Regions from separate parts of the Gottfriedia sp. NPDC057948 genome, predicted to be linked through region 3. Evidence: riboswitches for the same ligand, from Rfam matches in the RefSeq annotation. Region 3 holds a riboswitch; each other region holds the start of a gene.
The links. Region 3 has a riboswitch for thiamine pyrophosphate ahead of thiT (energy-coupled thiamine transporter ThiT). Riboswitches for the same ligand answer to the same signal wherever they lie in the genome.
Positions count from the first base shown of each region.

Region 1: another riboswitch for thiamine pyrophosphate. It lies ahead of ACFVRR_RS12870 (ABC transporter substrate-binding protein); the one in region 3 lies ahead of thiT (energy-coupled thiamine transporter ThiT).
Region 2: another riboswitch for thiamine pyrophosphate. It lies ahead of ACFVRR_RS20175 (thiamine phosphate synthase); the one in region 3 lies ahead of thiT (energy-coupled thiamine transporter ThiT).

Region 1 covers NZ_JBHVPN010000007.1:51,740-58,417, forward strand. Annotated here, with positions in the region: gene ACFVRR_RS12865 (thiamine-binding protein) at 1-59, opposite strand, end outside; gene ACFVRR_RS12870 (ABC transporter substrate-binding protein) at 72-1,064, opposite strand; TPP riboswitch at 1,153-1,262, opposite strand; gene racE (glutamate racemase) at 1,495-2,286, shown strand; gene ACFVRR_RS12880 (RrF2 family transcriptional regulator) at 2,384-2,827, opposite strand; gene hmpA (NO-inducible flavohemoprotein) at 3,014-4,258, shown strand; gene ACFVRR_RS12890 (GNAT family N-acetyltransferase) at 5,120-5,626, opposite strand; gene ACFVRR_RS12895 (DUF2339 domain-containing protein) at 5,644-6,678, opposite strand, start outside.
Region 2 covers NZ_JBHVPN010000018.1:10,200-16,877, reverse strand. Annotated here, with positions in the region: gene thiC (phosphomethylpyrimidine synthase ThiC) at 1-1,422, opposite strand, end outside; TPP riboswitch at 1,559-1,673, opposite strand; TPP riboswitch at 1,910-2,019, shown strand; gene ACFVRR_RS20175 (thiamine phosphate synthase) at 2,107-2,721, shown strand; gene thiO (glycine oxidase ThiO) at 2,705-3,796, shown strand; gene thiS (sulfur carrier protein ThiS) at 3,823-4,026, shown strand; gene ACFVRR_RS20160 (thiazole synthase) at 4,029-4,796, shown strand; gene ACFVRR_RS20155 (ThiF family adenylyltransferase) at 4,793-5,800, shown strand; gene ACFVRR_RS20150 (hypothetical protein) at 5,801-5,968, shown strand; gene ACFVRR_RS20145 (hypothetical protein) at 6,053-6,678, opposite strand, start outside.
Region 3 covers NZ_JBHVPN010000009.1:24,027-30,704, forward strand. Annotated here, with positions in the region: gene ACFVRR_RS14590 (ABC transporter ATP-binding protein) at 1-662, opposite strand, end outside; gene ACFVRR_RS14595 (Dps family protein) at 1,220-1,657, opposite strand; gene ACFVRR_RS14600 (hypothetical protein) at 1,974-2,129, opposite strand; gene ACFVRR_RS14605 (WxL domain-containing protein) at 2,542-4,623, shown strand; gene thiT (energy-coupled thiamine transporter ThiT) at 4,758-5,339, opposite strand; TPP riboswitch at 5,561-5,665, opposite strand; gene ACFVRR_RS14615 (low molecular weight protein-tyrosine-phosphatase) at 6,018-6,494, shown strand; gene ACFVRR_RS14620 (hypothetical protein) at 6,508-6,678, shown strand, end outside.

The sequences.
Region 1 (6,678 bases), on a different contig from region 3:
ACATCCTCAATATTATTTGTTTTCGGTATAATTTGGACACTCATTAAAGTAGTTTGCATTTTTGCTCCTCCTTATTTCGCTGGTAAGAATTCATTCGTAAATGCTTCTTTTGGCTTAAAGTTTCCTTCTAATAATTTATTTTCAGCTAAGAAATCAGCATAGTTTTTCCAAACTGATAATTTTTGCTCACCCCAACGTTCTGCATCATCTTTATATTTAGATGCTAACCATTCTTGACTTTTTTCCACTAATTTTTTATCTAAATCCGGATTATCCTTTATTAAAATCGATGCAGCTTCTTTTGGGTTATCAATCGCAAAATTATATCCTTTTGATGCTGCAGCCACAAATGCTTTTACTATTTTAGGGTTTTTACTAATCATTTTTTCATTCGTAGCTAAAACTGGAGTATAGTAATCTAGCTTTTTACTATAATCAGTTAAATAAATCATGTTTAATTTTTCTCCACGTAGCTCTGCTTCAATCCCTGTCCATCCTTGATAAATCCACGCAAAATCGATATCTCTTTTTACCGCTGTAAAGAAATCAGCCTCTCCCATATTAACGATATTTAACTTATTAACATTAGCATTTTCTTCTGACATAAGTGATTTTAAAATAGCCTTTTCAACCGGTGAACCCCATCCACCATATGTTTTTCCAACGAAATCTTTTGGAGACTTAATTCCTTTTTTCACTGGTGATGCAAAGCCAGAAGTATTATGTTGAATAATTGCTGCAATTGATACAATCGGTACATTTTGAACTCTTGCTTGTGTAATTGACTCTTGATAAGAAACCCCAAAATCTGCTTTACCAGATGCAACTAATTGGTCTGCACCTGTTTCTCCTGGGCTGATTATATCTACATCAAGTCCTTGTTCCTTAAAGTAACCTTTTTCCTTAGCAACAAATAGCCCAGTATGATTTGTATTTGGCGTCCAGTCTAGTACGACTGTCACCTTTTTTAATTGCTTTGGCTTTTTAGTCGTAGCAGTTTTGTTTTGACCACACCCAGTTAACATTAAACAAATAGCTACTAAAAATACTACTAGTTTTTTCATTATCTATATCTCCTTTTTGTTTTTTGTTTATACAAAAAGAAAACGTCCGGATACTAACCCGGACGTAAATGCGCTGTAAAAAACATATCTAAAAAGAGATACTGTTCCCTACGCTGGCATCACCCAGATCAGGTTCTAAGAGTCAACATCTTAAGGATGCTATCTCAGCCAGCAACACTGGCTCCTCCACATTTTTTCTCATATATAAACTTTTCCTCATTAATATAACAGATAATGATTGAATTTACGAATTATTTTTAACTTGTGTTTAAATGTTTTAATACTCTGTTAATAGGAGAAATAAAACTATGAAATTTTAACATTTTTAAAAAGAGAATGATAAACAAAAATATCATTTCTTATAGTAAAATCTTAAATGAATAAAGAATATACTACATCAACAAATTATTAAGTAAAATGAGGGGATTTTTTGAATAAACCAATCGGAGTCATTGACTCAGGTGTTGGGGGCTTAACAGTTGCCAAACAAATTATAAGACAATTACCTAAAGAGGACATTTTATACTTAGGCGATACTGCAAGATGTCCATACGGATCACGACCATATACGGAAATCAGAGAATTCACTTGGGAAATGACTAATTTTCTATTGGAGAAAGATATAAAAATGTTAGTCATCGCCTGTAATACAGCAACTTCAGTCGTCTTAAATGAGATGCGGGAAAAACTTCAAATACCAGTCATTGGAGTTGTCCGCCCAGGTGCTAGAGCAGCAATAAAATTAACACAAAATGACCAAATCGGTGTCATTGGGACGAATGCTACTATTAATAGTAAAGCATATCATTCCGCACTAAAGCGGATTAATGACAAAGTTATAATTGAAGGCTTGGCATGCCCAGAGTTTGCTGGAATTGTTGAAAATGGGGACTACAATAAACCTGAAATATTTGAGATTGTTAAACACACTCTTGCACCGCTTATTGATTCAAATATTGATACCCTAATTCTAGGTTGCACGCATTATCCATTACTTGGTCCAATCATCCAAAAAGTGATGGGACCATCAATCCAACTGATCAGCTCTGGTGATGAAACAGCTTTAGAAGTAAGTGCAATTCTGGATCAACAAAATATATTATCTAACTCTGAAATTACTTCACATGAATTTTTTACAACTGGAGATCCAACCATTTTTAGTAAAATAGCTTCATCCTTATTCCAAGAACCGATGGAAAACGTAAAGTATATTAAACTATAAAGGTCAATAGACCACTTTAAATGAAAAAAACCAACAAAGTAAGCCTTTGTTGGTTTTTGTGTTTTTAAATTACGAACGCTCTTCTATTTCATAATATTTATTCTTTTGTATTACTTGAAAAATAATCTTTAAGCATCGCATTGTTCTTTACAATATCATCTAAAGTATATTGATCTAATACATGTAAAAATTGTTCTAATGCATTATTAAATATATGTTTTAAAGAACAAACAGGTGTAATAACACAAGTGTTACCGTGTTCAAAACATTCTACAATATTAAAGTCTTCTTCAGTTTTACGAATTATTTCACCGATATTTATTTCTGATGGTAATTTAGCTAAACGGATTCCACCGTTTCTGCCACGGATCGTTTCGATGTAACCCATCTTTCCTAAATTATAAATTATTTTCATTAAATGATTTTTTGAAATATCATAAGCTTCAGCGATGTCCTTAATATTAACTAATTTTTCACGTGGCTCAGAGCTTAGAAATATTAGTACACGAAGAGAGTAATCCGAATAAGTTGTTAAACGCATAACTTGTCCTCACTGTTTTATTTAAGATTAATCATAGCATAATTGTGAACTTTTTTTAAACTTTTATGCATTTTTGCGAAAAAATACATAAAAGATGTATTTTATATATTGCTTTAAATAAATTCTAGGTCTAAGATAAAGATGTATTCACAATACTACTTTAAAACGTGATTAGGGGGATTTTTCATGCTTTCTCAAAAAACAATTGATATTATTAAGTCAACAGTTCCAGTCTTAGAAGTAAAGGGTACAGAAATCACTAAAGTATTCTATAAAAATTTATTTACTAATCATCCTGAACTATTAAATGTATTTAATCATACAAATCAACAACAAGGTAGACAACAAACTGCTCTTGCAAATACTGTTTTAGCTGCTGCACAAAACATTGATAAACTAGCAACAATTATTCCTGTTGTAAAACAAATTGCGCAAAAACACCGCAGTCTTCAAGTTAAAGCAGAGCACTATCCAATCGTAGGGCAACATTTATTAAGGGCAATTAAAGAAGTACTTGGTGATGCTGCAACTGATGAAATACTAGGTGCTTGGGCGGAAGCATATGGAGTTATTGCACAAGTATTTATCGATATCGAAAAAGAAATGTATGAGGAAGCATCTTCTCAAGAAGGCGGTTGGTCTGAATTTAAAGAGTTTAAAATCATCGAAAAAGTTGAAGAAAGCGATGTAATTACTTCATTCTACTTAGTTCCTAAAGATGGTTCTTCAGTTCCTACTTTCTTAGCTGGTCAATATATTACTGTTCGTTCTCAAATTCCTGGTGAAAAATATTTATCAAACAGACAATATAGCTTATCTGATGCACCAGGTAAAAATCACTTTAGAATTTCAGTAAAAAGAGAAGCTGAAGAAAACCAACCACTAGGTAAATTCTCAAACTACCTGCACAATCAAGTAAATGTTGGTGATACATTAGAAATTACTGCTCCAGCAGGTGAATTTACTTTAAATACTGAAATTGATTCAGATGTTGTTTTCTTAAGTGGTGGTGTTGGAATTACACCATTAATCAGTATGGCTAAGTCAATTACAAGCAATCAACCAAATCGTCAAGTCAGCTTTATAAGCGCTTCAAGGAACGGTAGATTACAAGCATTTGAAAATGAACTAAACCAATTAAAAGAGCAATTAACAAATTACAATTTATCATTTGTTTATGAAAATCCATCTGAGGAAGATCTTCAAAATAATAACTTTAAAAAGCAAGGTTATATTGATGCAGAATGGTTAAATAACAATGTTAAATCAGACAATGCAGATTATTACGTATGTGGACCAGTACCATTTTTAAAAGCGATTATAACAAGCTTAAAAGAATTAGGAATTAAAGATACACAAATTCATTATGAATTCTTCGGACCATCAATGAATTTAGACACTGAACCTAAAAGCCCTGTACATCAAGGTTAATATTTAGAAAGGATGCTCAATTAAGAGCATCCTTCAGACTGTTGACAAACGCTCGCTTTCTTCGTTGCTTCGTCTGTCTGCGGTGCTCATTACCGTCAAAGGTAACTCCGCTCCTCACCTGCCTTCGCGCCTCGAAAGACAAGCGTTTTCAATCAGTCTGAAAATCAAATTTTAGAACTTTGTCTACACACAAAAAGGATGCTCAATTAAGAGTATCCTTTTTGTGTGTTGACATATAAAACGGTCAGTGAAAATAATTATTAAGTGAACATTATGGCTGATCATTTAATGATATTAAAAGTAGTTAATAAATTTGAGGAGTTTTATAAAATCAACAAGCACTAGTAATTGTTGATTTTCGAAAAGTTACATATATTAAAGAGCAATTTATAGAAAAACAAATTTATGTGATTAGTATATAAGTTAAAGTTCCGATCTTAATTGAACTACAAATTCATTACTAAGCTTTTATGTTACTCTAAGAAAAGGATATTAAATTAGATTTTTACCGTAAACTTTTTTAATGAATGATTTGATCATTTATTGACAAGATTGTTTTTACAACAACGCGAAAGAATGCCCAATTAAGTGTATCTTTTTTTATTTCCGCTCTAATAATACAGCTACTCTTTTTAAAACCGTCGGTATTGTAAAGCTACCAAAAATTGCGATTAGGTCACTTGAGTAGTATTTTTTTAGAGTGCCATATACTAAGCCACTTATCATAAGATCGTACAAAAAGAATCGACCAAAATCACGTTTAGTTATGACCATAAAGATGATAGATGCATTTCTTGTTGTAAGAATAAGCCCACCTTCTTCTAGAAAAATTAGTCATTCTAATCAATGCGAATCACAAATTTATTTTTTATCTAACATCCAATAATACTTTTCAATTTCTTCTTTTACTTTTATCATGCCAATTTTCTCTAAAACTCTAATAGAGGCATGATTATAAATGGAACAAATAGCAGATATTCTTGTAACATGATTTTGCTTTAATCCCCAATCACAAATAGCCCTAGCCATTTCAGTTGCATACCCTTTACCTTGGTAACTAGGTGCAATACTATAACCTATCTCCATAATCCCAGTTTCATCAGGACCACCTTTAAATCCCATGTCCCCAATAATTACTCGATCTTTTTTATGAATAATAATTCCTTCATATTTTTCTTCAGTAGGATGCGTTTGAAAACGAGAGATTTTATAAGGGAAAAGATTTTTATATACGAGAATTGGCCACCCTTGAGCGAAACTATAAAATTGATTTTCAAATTCTAACTCTTTATTTCCACTTAAAACAGAAAGCATCGCTTCTGCTGTAAAAGTCATTAATAGTAAATTTTTAGTTTCAGTGATTATCATTACCTGACTCCTGTATACTAAATTTTATAGTTTTTTTGACTACTGCTTCCCTTAAAAAATATTCTAGAAATGACTAATCCAATCAGTCCAAGCAGTATAAATAAACCGGCTCTTACCATCAATGTAATATTTGGTAAATCTATTAATACAAGTTTTCCTAGCGTCAATAATAATAAACCTATCCCCGTATATGTCCAAACTTTAAACTTCTTAATGTTACCAAGTATCATGGCTAATATTGAAAGCAAGATCCAACTTATATTAATTAATAATCGAATCATATTGTCGGATTGATCTACTGCGAGTATTTGAACAATTTGTGTTATAAAAGCAATTAATATAACCGTAATTAATAAAGAACTACTTAATAAGATAAATTGCTTTTCATCTTCATTTTTATAAGCCAAAATTGCAATCGTAATTAGAGCTAGAATTAACATAAGCCAATTCATTGTTTCAAAAGACCAAAAAGAATCTATTCCAACTGATAAAATGGATATCCCCACAGGAATAAATGTAAGAGCAGCTAAAATTAATTTTAGTAGATCTCGATATCTTAAATAAAATAAATAAGTTGATACTGCTTGAATTATTAATACTGTACATAATAAGTTTTCTGAAACACTATCCAAACAAAGGAATGAAATGGCTAATATAAAATTTGTCGAAAATCCAAAGAAAAAATCCGATTTCTTTTTATAATAAAAAGTCAGGAATAAATATCCTACACATAAAAAGATTAAAATCATTGTTCGATTCAGATCTTCAAATGCACTAAAGATCCAACCGATTGTTAAAATAAAACTGGTGTGAAGAATTATTACTTGCTTTTTAATAGCAAACTTAGATTTTATCAATATAGCTAGCAAACTAATATGTTGAACGAGAATACTTAGTGCGAAATATTCAATTCCATTTGTATTAAAATTAACTAAAGCAACAATTAAATAAGATAAATGCAATAATATTACAGACGAAAGATAGATGAATTTATATTTCTTAAATGTTGCATAAAACATAAAGCATAAGTAAATCACTGTTTCATAGATAGA
Region 2 (6,678 bases), on a different contig from region 3:
AACACCTACTCTTACATCTTCTTTATTTGGAAGACCTAAATGCTCTTTCGGAGTTACATAACAAAGCATTGCAGTACCAAACCAACCAATCATTGCTGCACCGATTGCTGATGTAATATGATCATAGCCAGGCGCAATATCAGTCGTTAACGGTCCTAATGTATAAAATGGCGCTTCTTGACAAATTTCTAATTGTTTATCCATATTCTCTTTAATTAAGTGCATTGGTACATGTCCTGGTCCTTCAATCATAACTTGAACATCGTGTTTCCAAGCAATTTTCGTTAACTCACCTAGTGTTTCTAACTCAGCGAATTGTGCTTCATCATTTGCATCTGCAATTGAGCCCGGTCTCAGTCCATCTCCTAAAGAGAAGGTTACGTCATAACGCTTCATAATTTCACAAATTTCTTCAAAATGAGTATATAAAAAATTCTCTTTATGGTGAGCTAAACACCATTGAGCCAAAATAGACCCACCACGAGATACAATTCCTGTCACTCGTTTTGCCGTTAATGGGATATAGCGTAATAATACTCCCGCATGAATCGTAAAATAGTCTACCCCTTGTTCCGCTTGTTCGATTAGAGTATCTCTAAACACTTCCCAGGTTAAATCTTCAGCAATTCCATTAACCTTTTCAAGCGCCTGATAAATCGGAACTGTCCCTACTGGTACCGGCGAGTTTCGGACAATCCATTCACGTGTTGTATGAATATTCTTCCCAGTAGAAAGGTCCATCATCGTATCCGCTCCCCAACGAGTAGCCCATGTCATTTTTTCTACTTCTTCTTCGATTGAAGACGTAACCGCTGAATTACCTATATTGGCATTAATTTTCACATGAAAATTACGACCGATAATCATTGGCTCACTTTCAGGGTGATTAATATTCGATGGAATGACAGCCCTTCCTTTTGCAACCTCATCACGAACAAATTCGGCTGAAACATTCTCTCGAATCGCAATAAATTCCATTTCAGGTGTAATAATCCCTTTACGAGCATAATGCATTTGAGTAATATTTCCATTATCTTTTGCACGTAATGGTTTTCTTTTTAACCCTTTAAATACTTCAACATTATGTTGATCTGACTCTTTTCTATATCCATTATCTTCAGGCTTTATTTCACGTCCTTCATACTCTTCAACATCATTTCGTTCGATTACCCAGTTATGTCTAATCGCCTTAAGTCCCATTCGAATATCAACTGAGCTAGCTGAGTCTGTGTAAGGTCCACTAGTGTCGTATACTCTAACTGGAGCATTTTCTTCTTCGCCAAAAGTGCCAGTTGTTGGACTTAATTGAATCTCACGCATTGGCACCTTAATGTCAGGTCTAGATCCTTCAACATATACCTTCTTACTTCCTGAAAAACTAGACATGATGGAAAAATTCATTTCATTTACAGAATTGTTCATTTGATTTCATTCCCCTTTTTAATTAGTTTAAAAAGGACGAAATCCAATCCATTTAAAGCATGAAAAAAAGCCGGAATCTTATGTTTAAGACCCGGCTAAGTGTTAGCAAAACTACATTAATAATTATGTAATCATTAATGAAAATTTCTAACTTCCCCACGCTGGTATGAACCAGATCAGGTCCTGAGGGTTAAGAAACTTAATCACGTTTCTCTCTCAGCCCAATTAATTGGACACCCCTAGTCAATCTATTAAATTGTTCAAACTAAATATAAACCCATAAATTTAAAATGTAAATGTTTTTATTTCCCTAAATTTTTACAGAAACTCCAAACAAAAAAAATTTTTGGTTTTTTTATATTCCTAAAAACACTTGATTTCACTATACTTCAAGCCCAATTTCTGGTAATAAAATTGGACTAGTAAAAATAAATTTAGTATTGAATATTATTTTTTATATGCTATGCTAAGATTAATTTTCATACATATTCATCACTAGGGGATCCCTTGATAAGGGCTGAGAATAAGGTAGTTACTTTTAAACCCTCAAAACCTGAACAGGCTAGTACCTGCGTAGGAAAGTGGCGCATTTTTACTTTTTTCGCGTGTAATGTAACCACTTTCTTTTTTTAGGAAAGTGGTTTTTTTGTTTGAAAAAATTTTGCAAATGAAAGAGGCTGGGCCATGGAACTTATTGCAATTACAGATGATCAGCACTCAGTCAAAGTACTTGCTACAAAAATAATTCAAATAATCGATGCAGTCGACTATGTACATATTCGCGAAAAGTCGAAAATGGCAATTGAGCTACTATCACTCTTAAATCTACTAAAAATAAACAAGGTAGATATGAAAAAAATTGTTTTAAATGATCGTTTAGATATAGCTATTTTCTCTAACCTATCAAATATTCACTTACCGGGACATGGTCTTCCACTTGTTGATGTAAAAGAATATTTTCCTAATTTACGAGTAGGAAAATCAGTTCACACACTTACTGAAGCAATACAGGCAGAAAATGATAAAGCTGACTATATTCTGTACGGTCATTGTTTTGAAACAGAGTGTAAAAATGGATTAACACCTAATGGGATTGAACTAATTCCAGAAATGAAAAAAACGTTAACTATACCAATCTATGCAGTCGGCGGAATATTACCTGAACATATCCAAGTTCTAAAAGAGAACGAAATTGATGGTATAGCTGTCATGTCTGGCATATTTTCTGCCCGAAATCCTCTAGAAGCTGCGCTGCAATATTTTGAAAGGTGCAAATTCGCTTATGAACAAGAAATTTGATGTTGTAGTAATTGGTGGTGGAATAATAGGTTGTTCCATTGCTTATTATCTAGCGAAAGAAAATATTCATGTCGCAGTTCTTGAAGGACAACAAGTTGGACAGAAAACAACTAAGGCAGCTGCTGGAATGCTTGGTGCCCATTCCGAGTGGGATCACTCCGAGTCGTTTTTTACTTTTGCTAGAAATAGTCAATTAACTTATTTTCACCTTCAAGAAGAATTAAAAGAATTATGTGGAATTGATATTGAACTTAAAAAAGGTGGCATTTTCAAACTAGCTTATACAGATTTAGAAAAAAAACAATTAACTCCGCTACTCACTCAAACTTCGGCACTTTGGTATAACCAGGAGGAGTTAAAAAAACAGATACTTGGCATCCATCCAAACATCATTGGAGCAGCTTATATTGAAGACGATGTGAATGTATTACCTGTTTCTGTCTGTAATGCGTTTTGCAAAAGTGCTCAAATTTTAGGTGCATCTATTTTTGAATATACACATGTATTTCAGATTCAAAAAAATGATTCACATTATTTAATTAAAACAACAAATGGCGATTTTGAAGCAAAAACTATTGTGGTTGCAAGTGGCGTTTGGAGTAATTCATTGTTTGGACAGCTTGGATTACATCACGAAATTATTCCCGTTAAAGGTGAATGCATCTCGGTCAAAAGTGAAAAGGTTGCATTAAAGCATACTCTCTTCCATGAACAAAATTATATTGTTCCAAGGAATGACGGCCGCCTTGTCATTGGGGCTACGATGGTCGATAACGAATGGAATGAGAACCCTAGCTTAAAGGGGATTGAGTCATTAATACAAAACGCTAAAAAAATGCTTCCCGAAATTGAAGACATGAAAATTGATTCATTTTGGGCAGGATTACGACCGCGAACTCTCGACTATAATCCCTTTATTGGAACTCATCCAGAAGAGGATCAAATCTTATTTGCGACCGGCCATTTTCGAAATGGAATATTGCTTGCACCAGCAACTGGAAAATTAATTCGAGATTTGATCCTTAAGCGGAAAGTCAATCGTAACTGGATCGAAGCATTTAAAATCAATCGTTAATTTTAACTCTTTGGGGGTGTAATCTTTTGGAAATAAGATTAAACGGAAAGAATATTGATATTTCGAGCGAAACCTGTACAATTCAGGATCTGCTAAATAAATATCAATTAGAAAACCGAATTGTTATTGTCGAGGTAAATAAAGAAATTATTTATAAGGAACAGTATTCGTTAACTCATCTCTCTAACGGAGATTCTGTAGAATTAATACATTTTGTAGGTGGTGGCTAATTATGTTAAAAGTAGGAAATCATACGTTTCATTCAAGATTATTATTAGGAACAGGAAAATACCCTTCATTTGAAGTCCAGAAAGAAGCAGTTGAAGTATCGGAAGCCGAGATCCTAACGTTTGCTGTTAGAAGAATGAATATTTTTGAGGAATCTCAACCAAATTTTCTTGAACAATTAGATCTAACGAAATATAAACTATTGCCAAATACAGCTGGTGCAAAAACTGCTGAAGAGGCAGTTAGAATTGCACGATTGGCAAAAGCGTCAGGCTTGTGCGATATGATCAAGGTTGAAGTAATTGGGTGTGATAAATCATTATTACCTGATCCAATCGAAACATTGAAGGCATCAGAAATGTTATTAAACGAAGGCTTTATTGTTTTACCTTATACTTCCGATGATGTTGTGCTAGCAAGAAGACTAGAAGAACTTGGTGTACATGCGATTATGCCAGGTGCATCTCCAATCGGTTCCGGAAAAGGAATTATTAATCCATTAAATCTTAAATTCATCATTGAGGAATCGAATGTTCCTGTTATAGTAGATGCCGGAATCGGGTCTCCAAAAGATGCAGCTTTTGCGATGGAACTAGGTGCTGATGGAGTCCTTTTAAATACTGCAGTTTCTAATGCGAAAGATCCTGTAAAAATGGCCGTTGCAATGAAGCTTGCTATTGAAGCAGGAAGGCTTGGTTATGAGGCAGGAAGAATTGAAGAAAAAAATTATGGTGAAGCTAGTAGCCCAATCACAGGGTTGGTGAATTCTTGACAAACCGTTATGTAAAGCAAGAATTATTTTTAGGAAGAGATCGCCAATCAAACTTACAAAAAGCCAGTGCCATTATTATTGGTGTAGGTGCACTAGGCTCATCAATAGCAGAAATACTTGTAAGAGCAGGAATTGGAAATATAACAATTGTTGACCGTGATTACGTTGAATGGAGTAATTTACAAAGGCAATCACTTTATACTGAAGAAGATGCTAGAAATAAACTACCTAAAGTAATTGCAGCTAAAAATCGACTTCAACAAATTAATAGTGAAGTGTCCATTACTAGTTTAATAACAGATATTACTAGTCTTAATATTGAAGAGCTGATTAAAGGTCAAACAATCATACTAGATGCAACAGATAATTTTGAAACTAGAATGGTAGTGAATGATGCAGCAATTAAGCATAGGATTCCTTTTATTTTTGGTGCGTGTGTTGGAAGCTACGGCCTCTCGTTTCCAATTATTCCAGGAAAAACTCCTTGTCTTAACTGTTTATTAAATCATATACCAACTTTAAATATAACTTGCGATACAGTAGGAGTAATCAGTCCAATTGTGCAAATAATTGCTGCCTACCAAGTAACCTATGCCATGCAATATCTTACTAACTATGAACTTTTACCAATCTTACAATCGATTGATGTATGGAAGCATGAAAAGTCTGATATTAACATCGAAAAATTAAAAAATAAAAATTGTCCAACATGTGGTCCTATAAGAAGTTATCCATTTTTAAAAGATGATGACCATATGAAGTCATATGTTTTATGTGGAAGAGATGCAGTCCAACTAAGAGTATCATCTTCTAAAACCCCAACACTAACTAACCTGTCTGAAAGATTACAAGGGTTAGTAACTGATTTGATTGTAAATCCTTATTTATTGTCATGTACTTATGAAGATCATCGCATTGTTTTATTTAAAGACGGTCGAGCGATCATTCACGGTACAAAGGAACCATCTGTTGCTAAGGAACTCTATCACAAAGTTTTAGGTTGAATGACTTTTTTACAACAATATTTTACCAGAGTTTTAGTCGTTGGAACACTAGTTTCAATTGCATGGGCACCTGAAACTAAATACTTATCACTTAACGATGCTAGTAAGACTGATGGTTTAAAAAAACCAAATAGTCATCCTGCAGATATTAAGCCGAATATCTTATAAAACAATTAATATGTAAATATATAACTTTAAGAAAATATAAAAAAGCAGGAAAACAAAGGGTTTCCTGCTTTTTAACTGTTTAATTTATGGCACATCTACAATAAATGGTACTATAAACAAATCTCCATTTTGTTTAAACTGTCCCCATATTTTATATAATCCTTTTTTAGGAAAACTAGTCATAAACTCTGCGTCAGGTCCACTTGACTTTTCATTCATTGGATGGACATGTAAGTAAGTATTCGTATCACCACTAATCGCAACAACATGACCAATAGCACCCAAATAAGGCTGTAAATCAGTAATACCTTTTTGGGTTTTAGCATCCTTAATCGTAAATGTCATTTTAACTTCATTCTTTGTCGTCAATTTATCAAATTTTAAAGTAACCTCCTTTCCATCAATTACTTTTGTTAATACTCTATCTGGTATTAGTGAAACTGGTTTAGCTTGCTCACCTGACACTTGCACTAGTTTTGTTTTTACGTTTTTATCAGAGCCCTCAGGTATAAAATCTGCAAATAATTTATATTCACCACCACTTGGAAAATCCGGTGTGACTGTAAATAACCCTTTACCTTTGTATACTGGGTGCAAATGGTCAAAATATGATAAATCCTTACTTACAACAATTAAATGCATTAATTTTTCGTGCTCGAACTCAAATTTATTTACTGTTTTCCCCATCAAATCATTAACTTGAATGTTTA
Region 3 (6,678 bases):
TCTGCAACAACACTTAAGTCATGCGTAATTAAAATGATGCCTAGCTTCGTTTTCTTCTGTATTTCTTTTAATAAATCTAATATTTGAGCTTGTATTGTTACATCTAAAGCAGTAGTTGGCTCATCTGCAATGATGAACGAAGGGTTACATGCAATGGCAATTGAAATCATAGCACGTTGTCTCATACCACCAGATAATTCATGCGGGTACTGTTTATAAGTAACCTCTGGCTTTGGAATTCCAACTTGATCTAATAACTCTAATGCACGCTCTTTTTTTTGTGAACGTGAAAGATCAGTATGAAAATCTAAATTTTCTTCAATTTGTTTACCAATCGTCATTAAAGGATTAAGAGCAGTTAGAGGTTCTTGGAAAATCATTCCGATTTCCTTGCCTCGAATTTTATTCAATTTACTATCATTTAGCGTTAGTAAATTTGTACCCTTGTAAGAGATCGATCCATTCATTTTTGTACGATTATTTGAATGTAGTCCTAGGATTGATAGGGCTAGTGCACTTTTACCGCAGCCTGATTCACCCACAATTGCAAGAACTTCATTTTCATGGACAGTTAGTGATACATCATCCACAGCAGGATAGTATTGGTTGTTTATACGAAACGATGTCGTTAAATGTTCGATTTCCAAAAGAGGTTTTGACATTTCGTGTCTCCTTTCGAGATTTCATGAGCAAAATTGTTGATATATTTTGAATTTTCATAAGTATAATATTATTACGCGAATGTTTCAATATGAAAACATTTTCTGTAATATATAGTCCTTTTTGACTAAAAATCATTCGAAATTCAGATTAACTAGTAAATTAATAGGAAAAAAATGTCACTATGATTCGATAAAAAGGTTGATAGATTAAATAAAATAAGGGAGAGTAAGGAAAATACAAAATGAAAACGTTTCCAAAACAGTTTGAAGTTAGATAAAAAGATGTGTTTGAAAATAAAGGAGAATAAAAGAGGTTTTTGTCGGAAATTGAAATAATTTAGTGGAAAATATATTTCTGATGTACAATTTGTAGTTTTAAATTCCTAGTTCAAAATACCTGTTTTCACACGAAAAAATAAGAATTACATTAAAAAATATATGTCTACTAATATTTATTTTAGATAAATTAGGAAAGAAAAAAAGCAGTATAAAGATAAAAGGATGAATAATCCATTTTATTTTATACTGCTTTTCTTAATTTAATCTTAAGTCTTAATTCAATTTAAGTAGGCTGTTAACATCCAAACATGCTTTGCAAGTTGTTCTCGAATGGCTAAAAGTAAATCGTGAGTAACTGAATCATTTTCAGACTCTGCAATTTCCATACCATCTTTTAATTCTTCAATTAAATAATTATAGTCCTTAGTAATGTCCTGAACCATTTCATCAGAAGTAATATTCTTATTTGCTTCTTTAAGGCTTGAAGTATCAAGATACTCTCTCATTGTAGCTAGTGGTTTTCCACCAATTATTAACACTCGCTCTGCTAGCTCATCAATATGTAAACTTGCCTCATTGTAAAATTCCTCAAATTTAGTGTGTAGAGTGAAAAAATTTGGACCTTTTACATACCAATGATAGTTATGTAACTTTACAAATAGAATATTCCAGTCTGCTATTTGCTTATTTAGCACATCAACAGTCGTTTTTGAGATGGATGATGTATCCATTAAAATCCCTCCTCTAAATGATGTAAAAGATTAAAAAACCATATAAACCATCTTAACTGATAATGGGGAAAAATAGTCATGGTAATATTTGATAGCTAAGACAACAATTAGTAAAATTAACGTTAAATTGTAAATAGCTTTATATTGAAATAAAAAAATCAGCCTATTTGAGGGTTTGGATGGAGATTAGAAGATGAAAAGTACTTACTCATAACAGAAATAGAAAGAATATAAAAATAACATACTCTTAACAGGTTTATGAGTAAGTAAAATACCCCCATCCCTAAGGATGGGGGTTATTCTATGAATGTTCATTTTCTTTAGGCAGGGAAAGTTTCGGATCAATTCTAAGTGTATCATCCTCATTTAAAGCTTTTTTCAATAATAAAAATAATGATCCAATCATACCAAGAAGAATAATTACAAAAAAGAAAAAGATGATTACATCATAGACCAATGTTAAAACCCCCTTCGAAACTTTTCTGTATTCATATATATGATTGAAGAAAAGGACAGATAACCAAAATTCACAAAGTGTTCAAAATTAAAATGCATATTTAAAATGTGGATAGAATGTTTTTACTATTTGGTTGGATCAATCTAACTAAAAGCAAGTGACATCACCATTTGTAGCAGTTAAACCTAAAATAGTAAGAAGAACATCTCAAACAAAAAACAAGTTAAAACTCAACGTGATTACCGTTGATATAGGTAAAAAATGTCGTTGAACCATCGAAGATAATCATGTTACATTTTTCACATATTAACTGTGAGTTCAGCAAAGAAACAAAGTTGGAGGTTTTAATGTGATTTTCAGATCCGGAAAAGGATAGTGAAGAAAATTTTTTATTTTGGAATGGAGAAATATAATGGTGAAAAAAAGAAAACGACTTTTTAAAGCGATTGTTTTAGCATCCATTTTTGTCATCATGACGAGCGGGACGCAACCTAGTCTACTTGGATTAAAGGGACTACTTAAACCAACAATTACAGAAGCAGCAACATTTCCAAACTTGGTCCAAAACCCTACTTTTAATTTTGATAGTCAAACAACTACTTTTCCAAATTGGTCATTTATGGCGTATTTAAATAAAAGCCAAAGTCTAGGTCCTTATAGCTTCAATTTAGAGGATCAAGGTGACGGCTGGTATAAGGTATTTGGTGAAGTCAACCCAAAAAGTTATGTTAAACCTATTCCAGGAGGTGGGATTTTAATAAAGGTATTAAACACTGTAGATTCTCAAGAGTTAATAGCAATGAACCAAACGATTAACACAATTCCAGGACAAACTTATATCTTAAAGTTTCCTTTTAAACTTATTCAAAATGCGAATACCGATCCTAAGTATTCTTGGTTTGTATCTGACACAGAAAGTAATACCGCTCTAACGACAGATAAAGAATGGAGAGAATACACAGGACCTCAAAATATAACGACTACTTTCACTGCGATCGGAACTAAAGTGAATTTTAGAATTTATTTTGAAGACGGTATAAAAGATGCTCTTGATGGTAGTGGATTTCAAATCTTTCAGGTTGATCATGTTTCTGTTACAGTACTAGATACTGAGGCACCAAAAATAACGAATGCGACTATTACCATACCAGAAGGCTACACAGGTGGTGCATCATGGACCAATAAAAACACGACAATTCACTTTACAGCAACTGACGATCATGGTGTCGATCCCACAACGTATGAAGTTTCTACTGATAATGGTGGCACTTGGAGTAAAAACGGTTTAAGTAATGCCACCTCAACAGGCGTTGATTATACAGTTTCAACTCAAGGTACGACAAATATTCTAATTAGAGCAAAAGATGATTCTGGAAATCAAAGTAATCCAGTAACCGACCCTGGAGCTAAATTTACAGTCAAAATTGATAAAGAACTACCTATTACCAACTATGCTGACGGGCAATTATATAATAAAAATACAGCAACAAACATTACATTCAGTGATGCACTAAGCGGTATTGATACTGCTAAATTAAATGGGGCAACTATTTCTTCTGGCACAATAAACCCAACTGATGGGGAACACACATTAGTGATCACTGATAAAGCAGGTAATCAAAAAATTCTACACTTTACAGTAGACAAAACTATTTTACCGCCAGTTGTAAATCCGATTACAGATATCAGTACAAGTATAACGGGAACAGCAGAGGCGAATAGTACTGTGAAAATAGCATTACCTGACCAATCATTTTTAACGACAAGGGCCGGAGCGGATGGTTCATTCTCCGTACAGGTACCACAGTGGACATTGTATGATGGGGATGTAGTACGTGCAACTGCAACAGATGTCGCAGGTAATACCAGTACAGATACAAATGTAACGGTAACGGCAGAAACAAAAAATCCAGTCGATCCAACAAACCCGACAAGTCCAGTCGAACCTATTAACCCAACTGACCCAGAGAATCCTCATGAACCTGGAACAAAGAGTTCGTTAAGTATTGACTATGTGTCAAATTTCCATTTTGGTGCGCAGGAAGCTTCAGGTAAAAATGAAGTTTATACTGCTCAATTAGATGAAGTAAAACAAACTTCAGATGGTTCGATCATTAAAGTACCAAATTTTATTCAAGTAACAGACCATCGGAGAACAAAAACCGGATGGAAACTAACAGTGCAGCAAAATGAACAATTCAAGAGTGGTAATAATGAATTAACAGGTGCAGTTTTAAAATTAAATAATCCTATTTTAAACTCATCCACTCATGCGCAGTATAAACCAGTAGCCAATACAGTGACATTGATACCCGGTGGAGGTGCCCAGAATCTAGCTTTTGCAGATGAAGGAAAGGGACTTGGAACATGGACTATTGCATTTGGACAGAATCCATCTAGCATAACCCTTTTCGTGCCTGGAGCAGCTTATAAAGAAGTAGGTGCCAAATATAAAACAACATTAACATGGACATTAGTAGATGCACCACTTTAAAATCAAGAAACTTCCTATATAGATGTTAAAATGAAAGTAAATACCCCATCGAGTAAGTAATAAAAAAGACTACTCGGTGGGGTATCTTGTACTTTCTTATTTGAATGCGTTGGAACTTTAGACTGACTAAAAACTTATGCTGCTTGATTTCGATTCTTTTTAACATGAACAAGAACTGGTGCAGATGAAAGTAAAATGATTAATAAAACTGCACTAATAATAAAAGAAGGAACCATGTACCAAGCATTATATACTAATGAATAAAGAGAAACTGGTGTACCCTTTGGAGCGTATGAACCGTAAAACACGATCCCAGCAATAAAGTGGCAGATGAATCGAGCTAGTGAACCGATAAAAGTTCCTAAAATTATATAAGCAGCTGCACTTTTTTTATTGCCATTTGCTAAACTATTTTTTATTTGTTTATATACAAGACCAGCTAATCCGAGACTAGTAAATGCCAGAATATAGTCTAAAAATACTTGGATTGGATGAACAAAATATAGCTTTGTAACGATTTGTAGTGCTGCTAATAAAAGCCCAGTAATTAAACCTTGCTTTAATCCCCAACGAAAAGCAATTAGAAAAACTGGAATCATTGATAATGAAACAGAGCCACCTTGAGGTGCAGTAAATAATGGTAAGAAATCAAAAACGATTGCTAGTGCTGCACACATTGCTATTTCTGTCATTAATTGAATCTTTGATGTCTTCATATATATTTCCCCCTTTATCTAGTGGACAACTTATGTAGTGAAACACTTTGTAAGTAATGATGTCTGGGCGATTAGTCACATTTTATAATGTCTAGTTCCAGCGCCTTGCCCTTTGTGGTGTCGGGGCAAAAGCGAGCCGCTTCCACATTTCAAATTAAGGAGATTTCAGTAGGAATAAATAAAAAAAGCAATACTGGGTAGCATGATGAGCCCGGCGTTGCTTTTTCATCGTGCCACATCCCTACGTTAGTACTAACTAACAGGTTCAGAGGGTAAGAATAGCTACTCTATTCACTCTCAGCCAAATGGCTCCCCTTGTGGTTTTAGCTTACATTTAGTTGTCTTTACTAAATATAGTCAAGGTCATTTAAAAATACAATTAATTTATCTTTAAAAATTAAAAAAATTTGGCCATTATTAATGGAATCTTTGTGAGAATCGCTAAAAACATTAACCAATTTAAACTTTTAGATAATCATTAAAATTATTTTTAAAAAATGAGTGTAATCATAGCTATTATGTAAAAAATAAGCATTATAACTTTTATCTTATTTATACTAGTCATAAATTATTCACAATGGCTTGCTTTTCATTTTAAAATTTACCGTGTAGAATGAATACGAAAGAAACAGCTAAATTTTGGCAGAAAGTGTAAATAATTTGAAGGAGACATTTTAGATGATTCAAGTATTATTTGTCTGTTTAGGTAACATTTGTCGATCGCCAATGGCTGAGGCTGTTTTTCGTCATTTAGTGACAGAAAAAGGGTTAGATAAACAATTTATGATAGACTCAGCTGGTACTGGAGATTGGCATTTAGGTCACGCTCCACATAAGGGAACACAAGGTTTATTGAGTGAAAAAGGTATAACCTGCGAAGGTATGAAAGCTCGAAAAGTGACAGAAAATGACTTTAAATATTTTAGTTATATTGTTGCTATGGATGCACAGAATAAAGAGGATTTAATGAATTTAGCAAGAAATAATTGTATAGGAGAGATTTCACTACTTTCAGATTATGTTCCAGCATCAATGTGGAAGGAAGTGCCTGATCCATATTATACGGGTAATTTTAATGAAGTATATGACATCATTACAGAAGGATGCTCTCATTTACTTCAGCATATTTTAAAGCAACACCAATTAACAGTTTAGAGGAGGATGTAGAATGTCAAAACGTAACAAAGCTTTACGCAATATTCTAGTCGGAGTCGCAATTGGTGCAGGGGTTACTCTACTTAACAAGGAAAATCGTGAGAAAATCTCACGTAAAGGAAGAAGCGTAACAAACAAATTAAATCAAATTAAAGAAGATCCAGAAATCGTAAAAGGTGCTGTT